DNA from 2 places in the Streptomyces sp. NPDC012466 genome. Region 2 is predicted to be linked to the other one. Evidence: riboswitches for the same ligand, from Rfam matches in the RefSeq annotation. Region 2 holds a riboswitch; the other holds the start of a gene.
The links. A riboswitch is a leader RNA that binds a small molecule or an ion and turns the genes downstream of it on or off. The one in region 2 is predicted to bind thiamine pyrophosphate.
Positions count from the first base shown of each region.

Region 1 (4,068 bases), on a different contig from region 2:
CAGCAGTCCGGACTACACCAGCCCGGACTTCGGAGGCCCGGAGCACCAGCCGGAGTAGCCGTCGGATCCCGTCCGAGCAGGCGCCTCCCACAGGCCGGGGGACCATCGGCCCCCGGGCCTGTGCGCGGCCGGTCAGTCCGCGATGGGCAGATACACGCGGTTCCCGCTCGCCGCGAACTCCTTCGACTTGAGGGCCATGCCCTCCTCGATCTCGGTCCGTGTGCCGCCGTGTTCACGGCGGATGTCCTGCGAGATCTTCATGCTGCAGAACTTGGGACCGCACATCGAGCAGAAGTGGGCCGTCTTGGCCGGTTCCGCGGGCAGGGTCTCGTCGTGGAACTCCCGTGCCGTGTCCGGGTCGAGGGCCAGGTTGAACTGGTCCTCCCACCGGAACTCGAAACGGGCGTCGGACAACGCGTCGTCCCACTCCTGCGCACCCGGGTGGCCCTTGGCGAGGTCGGCTGCGTGGGCAGCGATCTTGTAGGTGATGACGCCGGTCTTCACGTCGTCGCGGTTCGGCAGGCCCAGGTGCTCCTTGGGCGTGACGTAACACAGCATCGCCGTGCCCCACCAGGCGATCATCGCGGCACCGATGCCGGAAGTGATGTGGTCGTACGCCGGGGCGACGTCCGTGGTCAGCGGGCCGAGCGTATAGAACGGAGCTTCATCGCAGATCTCCTGCTGAAGGTCGATGTTCTCCTTGATCTTGTGCATCGGGACATGGCCCGGGCCCTCGATCATGGTCTGCACGTTGAAACGCTTCGCGATCCGGTTGAGTTCCCCGAGCGTGCGCAACTCCGCGAACTGGGCCTCGTCGTTGGCGTCCGCGATCGATCCGGGCCTGAGACCGTCGCCGAGCGAGTACGTGACGTCGTACGCGGCGAGGATCTCGCAGAGCTCCTCGAAGTTCTCGTACAGGAACGACTCCTTGTGGTGCGCGAGGCACCAGGCGGCCATGATCGAGCCGCCGCGGGAGACGATGCCGGTCTTGCGGTTCGCCGTCAGCGGCACGTACGCCAAGCGCACGCCCGCGTGGACCGTCATGTAGTCCACGCCCTGCTCGGCCTGTTCGATGACCGTGTCCTTGTAGATCTCCCAGGTCAGCTCCTCGGCCCGGCCGTCGACCTTCTCCAGAGCCTGGTAGAGCGGCACGGTGCCGATCGGGACGGGAGAGTTGCGCAGCACCCACTCGCGCGTGGTGTGGATGTTGCGGCCGGTGGACAGGTCCATCACCGTGTCGGCGCCCCAGCGGGTCGCCCAGGTCATCTTCTCGACCTCCTCCTCGATGGAGGACGTCACGGCCGAGTTGCCGATGTTGGCATTGACCTTCACCAGGAACCGCTTGCCGATGATCATCGGCTCGATCTCCGGGTGGTTCACGTTGGCCGGCAGCACGGCCCGGCCCGCGGCGATCTCGTCCCGCACGACCTCGGGCGCCACGTTCTCCCGGATGGCCACGTACTCCATCTCGGGCGTGATCTCGCCGCGCCGGGCGTACGCGAGCTGCGTGACCGCCTGTCCCTCCCTGCCCCGGCGGGGCTGGCGCGGCCGGCCGGGGAAGACGGCGTCCAGGTTACGAAGGCCGCCGCGGGGCGAGGTGTGCTTGATGCCGTCGTCCTCGGGACGGACGGGGCGGCCCGCGTACTCCTCCGTGTCGCCGCGGGCGATGATCCAGTTCTCGCGCAGCGGCGACAGGCCCCTGCGGACGTCGGTGTCGACGAGTGGATCGGTGTACGGGCCCGACGTGTCGTACAGCGTGACCGACTGGCCGTTGGTGAGGTGCACCTGACGGACCGGCACGCGCAGGTCAGGGCGAGAGCCCTCGACATACGCCTTGTGCCAGCCGATGGACTTCCCGGCCTCCTCGGACTTCTCGTCCTGAACGGAGGCAGGCGTGCGTGCGTCCTTGCTGGTCATGAGACCTACTCCCTACGCCGGCATTACCCGGTAACAGGTTCGGCGGTCGACGCAGCGGCTTCCGTCCGGCGACGTTCCGTGTGAAACATCACTCGACTCCGGCGATGTTTCATGTGAAACATCGCTGGGACGGAGGTCAGCGCCCTCTCAGCCCGGTGCTCCGAGCTCCCGCGTGTACAAAAGGTGCCTCCACGCTAGCGGCAATTCTGGCGCGGTGAACAGAGGGCCCCCCTCGTTCTTGCGATGATCGGTCGGTGACCACGACGCAGCGTCCCCCCTACCCCCCACCCGAGTCGCCCCGCGGATCCGGCGCCGGAAACGGCAACGGCCGTGGTGACGGCCATGACGGCGCCGCCGGGGCCCGGCAGGAGCAGGCTCAGGGACAGGGCCTTGGGCCTGGCTACGGGCGCGGCGGGAGCTTCGGCCCGGGAGGCGGCGGTGAGCGTGGTTCCGGCTCCGGCGGTGGATACGGCTCGGGCTTCGGCGGCGGGTACGGATCGGACTCCGGCGATGAGTACGGCTCGGGCTCCGGCGGCGGGTACGACTCCGGTCCTGGCCGTGAGTACGGTTCTCGTCCCGGCGGAGAGTACGGGCCGGGCTCCGGCGGCGGCCCGGGTGCCGGTTCTTCCGGTGGCGGCCACGGTGGCCCCACCGGCGGGCAGGGCTCCGGCCCCGGCGGCGGGCAGGGCTCCGGCCCCGGCGGCGGGCGCGGTTCCGGGCCTGGCAGAGGTGACAGGAACGGCCACGGTGGGGGCAACGACCACGGTGGGGGCGACGGACACGGCCACGGCCCCGGCTCCGCACCGGGGGGCGGCCATGGTCATTCCCACAGTCACAACCACGGTCCGGCGACGCCCGTTTCCCTGCATCTGCGCAAGGTCATCGCGGCGGTCCTGATCCCGTTCGCCGTGGCAGTGCTGGTCGGTCTCGCCGTGCTGTGGCCGGGCGGCGCCCCGTCGCACGAACGCACCGGCGTCGGCTTCGACCGGCAGACGCAGGAGGCCACGGTCACCAAGGTGGTCGAGGTGAGCTGCAAGGAGGCCGGCGCCTCGGGCGTTCCGCCGACCGGCGACACCTCCACCGCGGAGGGTTCCTCGGCGGTGCAGGAGGAGAAGGGCACCTGTAAGAGGGCCACGATCCGGGTCGACAGCGGCAACGACAAGGGCCGTACGTTCACCGAGATCGTCCAGCCGGACCAGTCCCGCCAGTTGCACGAGGGCCAGGAGGTCGTGGTCGCCTACGAGCCCTCCGCGCCGAAGGACCTCCAGTACTCGGTCACCGACATCAACCGCCGTCTGCCCCTGGGGCTGCTCGCCGGCATCTTCGCACTCGCCGTCGTGGTCGTCGGGCGGTTGCGAGGTGTCATGGCCCTGGTGGCGCTGGCCATGAGCTTCCTGGTGCTGAACTTCTTCATCCTGCCGGCGATCCTGCAGGGCTCGAATCCCCTGATCGTGGCGGTGGTGGGGGCGAGCGCCATCATGCTCATCGCCCTGTACCTGTGTCACGGCCTGTCCGCCCGGACATCCGTGGCGGTGCTCGGCACACTCATCTCCCTGCTGCTCATCGGCATCCTCGGCTCGGTGTTCATCGACTGGGCCGCGCTCACCGGCAACACCGACGACAACACCGGCCTCATCCACGGCCTCTATCCGACGATCGACATGAGTGGTCTGCTGCTGGCCGGCATCATCATCGGCTCGCTGGGCGTACTCGACGACGTGACGGTCACCCAGACCTCGGCGGTCTGGGAACTGCACGAGGCCAACCCGTCGATGGGCTGGCGCGGGCTCTACCGCGCGGGCATCCGGATCGGCCGCGACCACATCGCCTCGGTCGTCAACACACTCGTCCTCGCCTACGCGGGCGCGGCGCTGCCGCTGCTGCTGCTGTTCTCGATCGCGCAGAGCAGTGTGGGGACGGTCGCCAACAGCGAACTGGTGGCCGAGGAGATCGTGCGCACGCTGGTCGGTTCGATCGGCCTGGTCGCCTCGGTGCCGGTCACCACGGCCCTGGCGGCGCTGGTGGTCTCGGCCGACCGCCCGGGAGCGGAGCCCGCCGCGGAGGCCGCCTCAACGGCCCCGGCGCGCGGGGGGAGGGGCCGGCGCCGCAAGCGCTGACTCCTCTGCGCCTGCCGCAGGTGGCCCGGGCCTG
Region 1 covers NZ_JBIBEQ010000003.1:185,072-189,139, forward strand. Annotated here, with positions in the region: gene ACFY9E_RS13210 (hypothetical protein) at 1-58, shown strand, start outside; gene thiC (phosphomethylpyrimidine synthase ThiC) at 133-1,917, opposite strand; TPP riboswitch at 1,910-2,099, opposite strand; gene ACFY9E_RS13220 (YibE/F family protein) at 2,826-4,034, shown strand.
Region 1: linked by a shared signal. The riboswitch ahead of thiC (phosphomethylpyrimidine synthase ThiC) and the one ahead of ACFY9E_RS30395 (thiamine ABC transporter substrate-binding protein) in region 2 are both predicted to bind thiamine pyrophosphate.

Region 2 (4,068 bases):
CGCCACCCGCTGCTGCTCCCCGCCGGACAGCGCGGCGACGGCCCGGCGGCCCGCCCCCGGCAGCCCCACGAGGTCCAGCAACTCCCGCACGCGCTCGGTCTGTTGACGCTTCGGCTCGCCATGCATCCGCAGCCCGAAGGCCACATTGCCGCCCACGTCCCGCTGCGGGAACAGCTGGTGATCCTGGAACATCAGCCCGACGCCCCGCTTGTGCGCGGGCACGCCCGCCTGGTCGCGCCCGTCGAGCACCACCCGCCCGGAGTCCAGGGGTTGCAGCCCGGCCACCGCCCGCAGCAGGGTCGACTTGCCGCTGCCGCTGGGGCCGAGCACACACACGACCTCGTGCTCGGCGACCTCCAGATCGACGGCGTCCAGCACGGCACGCCCTCCGAAGCGAACCGTCGCCCCCCGCAGAGCCAGCAGCATCAGAACTCCCCCGTCCGGTCCGTGCGGAGCCTCTCCAGCACCAGCAGGGCCACGGCGCACACCACCATCAGAATCGTCGAAAGGGCCATCGCCTGACCGTAGTTGAGGTCCCCGGGCCGCCCCAGCAGCCGGGCCACGGCCACCGGCAGCGTCGGCCGGTCGGGCCGTGCGATGAACACCGTCGCGCCGAACTCCCCGAGCGACACGGCGAAGGCGAACCCGGCCGCGATCAGCAGCGCCCGCCGCACCATCGGCAGGTCCACCTCCCGCCACACCCGCCAGGGCGAGGCCCCGAGCACGGAAGCCGCCTCCCGCAGCCGCACGTCCACCGCCCGCAGCACGGGCAGCATGGTCCGCACCACGAACGGCACCCCGACCAGCGCCTGCGCGAGCGGCACCAGGATCCAGGAGGACCTGAGGTCCAGCGGCGGCTCGTCGAGGGAGATCAGGAACCCGAAGCCGACGGTCACCGCGGACACCCCGAGCGGCAGCATCAGCAGCGCGTCGAAGCCTCGCACGAACCGCCCGGCGTCCCGGCGGGTGAGCGCGACCGCGGCGAGACCGCCGATCACCACGGCGATGAGCGTGGCGGCGACGGCGTACGACAGGCTGTTGCCGATCGCCTCGATCGGCGGGACCAGGAACACTCCCCCGTCCTCGCGGGTCAGCGCCCGGTAGTAGCCGAAGTCCGGCGCATCCAGAGACCGCTGCACCAGCACGGCCAGCGGGAGCACGAGCAGCAAGGCGACGGTGCCGAGCACCCCGCCGAGCATCGCCCACTGCCCCGCGCCACGGGGCCGGCGCGCGGTCGCGGACGCGTCCACCAGCCGCAGCGCGGTCTCCCGCCGTCGCACGGTCCAGGCGTGCACCGCGAGGATCGCGCCCACCGCCACGAACTGGATCATGGTCAGCACGGCCGCGGTGGACAGGTCGAAGATCTCGGACGTCTGCCGGTAGATCTCCACCTCCAGGGTGGAGAAGGTGGGCCCGCCGAGGATCTGCACAACGCCGAAGGAGGTGAAGGTGAACAGGAAGACCATGAGCGCGGCGGCGGCCACGGCCGGGGCGAGCGCGGGCAGGGTGACCTGCCGCCAGGCCTTCAGCGGGGACGCCCCGAGCATCCGTGCGGCCTCCTCCTGCCGGGGGTCGAGCTGCGCCCAGAGCCCTCCGACGGTGCGGACGACGACCGCGTAGTTGAAGAAGACGTGCGCGAGCAGGATCGCCCACACCGTGGTGTCCAGACGTACGCCCCACAGCTCGTCGAGCAGCCCGCCCCGCCCGACCAGCGCCAGGAACGCCGTACCGACGACGACCGTCGGCAGCACGAACGGGACGGTGACGACCGCCCTCAGGACCTGCTTGCCGGGGAAGTCGAAGCGCGCGAAGACGTACGCGCCGGGGAGCGCGACGAGCAACGTGAGCGCGGTGGAGACCACCGCCTGCCAGGTGGTGAACCACAGGACGTGCCGGACGTCGGACTGCGCCAGCACGTCCCCGATCCGCCCGAGGTGCCAGGTCCCGTCGGCCTTCAGGCCGCGCGCGACGATCGCGGCGACGGGATAGGCGAAGAAGACCGCGAAGAACGCGACGGGCACGGCCAGCAGACCGAACCGCGCCGCCGCGCCCCGCCGCCGAACGGCTACTTCAGTACGAGTGAGGTCCACGACTTGACCCACTGGTCGCGGTGGTCGGCGATCTTCGCCGCGTCCATGGTCTCGGGGTCCTTCGCCTGCGGCCCGTACTTCACGAACTCCGGGGGCACCTGGGCGCCCTCGCGTACCGGGTACACGAACATGTTCATGGGCATGTCCTGCTGGAACCGCTCGGTGAGCAGGAAGTCCAGGAACGCCTTGCCGCCCTTGGTGTTCTTCGCGTTGCTGAGCAGCCCCGCGTACTCGACCTGCCGGAAGCAGGTGCCCTCGGCGACCCCGGTCGGCGCCGTGCTCGGCTTCGGGTCGGCGAAGACGACCTCGGCGGGCGGCGAGGAGGCGTAGGACACGACGAGCGGCCGGTCGCCCTTGGCCTTCTTGCCGCCGGCCGAGCCGGAGAACTCCTCGTTGTAGGCCTGCTCCCAGCCGTCGACGACCTTCACACCGTTGGCCTTGAGCTTCTTCCAGTAGCTCTCCCAGCCGTCGTCGCCGTACTTGGCGGCCGTGCCGAGCAGGAAGCCGAGCCCGGGTGAGGAGGCGGAGGCGTTCTCGGTCACGAGCAGGTTCTTGTACTGCGGCTTGATCAGGTCGTCGAAGGTGCGCGGCGGCCGCAGCTTGTGGTCGGCGAAGTACTTCTTGTCGTAGTTGACGCAGATGTCGCCGGTGTCGATGGGCGTGACCCGGTGCTGCTCCTGGTCGACGCGGTACTCGGCCTTGATCCGGTCCGCACCCTTGGGCGCGTAGGACTGGAAGAGGCCGTTGTCGAGGGCGCGGGACAGCAGGGTGTTGTCGACGCCGAAGAAGACGTCGCCCTGCGGGTTGTCCTTGGTCAGGATGGCCTTGTTGACGGCCTGCCCGGCGTCGCCGTCCTTCAGGAAGTCGACCTTGTAACCGGACTGCTTCTCGAAGGCCGCGATGACGTCCTTGGACGCGGCCCACGAGTCGTGGCTGACGAGCGTCACGGTCTTGGAGTCGCCGGACCCCTGACCGCCGTCGGACGACCCGCACGCGGCGAGTGTGCCGGCCATGCCGAGCCCGACGACCGCCGCCGTCAGCCGCTTTGCGTTGATGCTCACTGGATTCCTCCTGGAGTGACCAGGAGAAGACGCGGCCCTGCCCGGGACTTCCGGGGTCCCGGGCAGGGCGCAACAGCTCGAGTGGTGACCGATCTCCCTACCCAGAATGACCTGGGCCAGGTTCGGAGGGTCTGCGGCCGTGTGCCGCACTCTCAGCGCTGTGGCGCTCCCCTGTCGGAATATGCAGATGTCGAATACGAGGGTGTGCTTACGACGGTCAGACTACCGTTCGGTGGCCGCCAGCTGACCACACGCCCCGTCGATCTCCTGACCACGGGTGTCCCGGACCGTCACCGGCACACCATGGGCGGCGATGGCCTCCACGAACGCCTTCTCGTCCTCGGGCCGGGAAGCCGTCCACTTCGACCCGGGCGTCGGGTTCAGCGGGATCAGGTTGACGTGCACCGGCCTGCCCTTGAGCATCCGGCCGAGCCGGTCACCACGCCACGCCTGGTCGTTGATGTCCCTGATCAGCGCGTACTCGATGGACAGCCGCCGGCCGGACTTGGCGCTGTACTCGAAGCCGGCGTCCAGCACCTCGCGGACCTTCCAGCGCGTGTTCACCGGCACGAGGGTGTCGCGCAGCTCGTCGTCGGGGGCGTGCAGCGAGATGGCGAGGCGGCACTTGAAGCCCTCGTCGGAGAACCGGTGGATGGCCGGCACGAGCCCGACCGTCGAGACGGTGATGCCGCGCTGCGAGAGGCCCACCCCGTCGGGCTCGGGGTCGGTGAGCCGCCGGATGGCGCCGGCGACCCGGTTGTAGTTGGCGAGCGGCTCACCCATGCCCATGAAGACGATGTTGCTGAGCCGCGCGGGACCGCCGGGGACCTCCCCGTCCCGCAGGGCCCGCATGCCGTCCACGATCTGGTGCACGATCTCGGCGGTGGACAGATTCCGGTCCAGACCGGCCTGCCCGG
Region 2 covers NZ_JBIBEQ010000009.1:97,442-101,509, forward strand. Annotated here, with positions in the region: gene ACFY9E_RS30385 (ATP-binding cassette domain-containing protein) at 1-426, opposite strand, end outside; gene ACFY9E_RS30390 (ABC transporter permease subunit) at 426-2,027, opposite strand; gene ACFY9E_RS30395 (thiamine ABC transporter substrate-binding protein) at 2,066-3,103, opposite strand; TPP riboswitch at 3,228-3,334, opposite strand; gene rlmN (23S rRNA (adenine(2503)-C(2))-methyltransferase RlmN) at 3,374-4,068, opposite strand, start outside.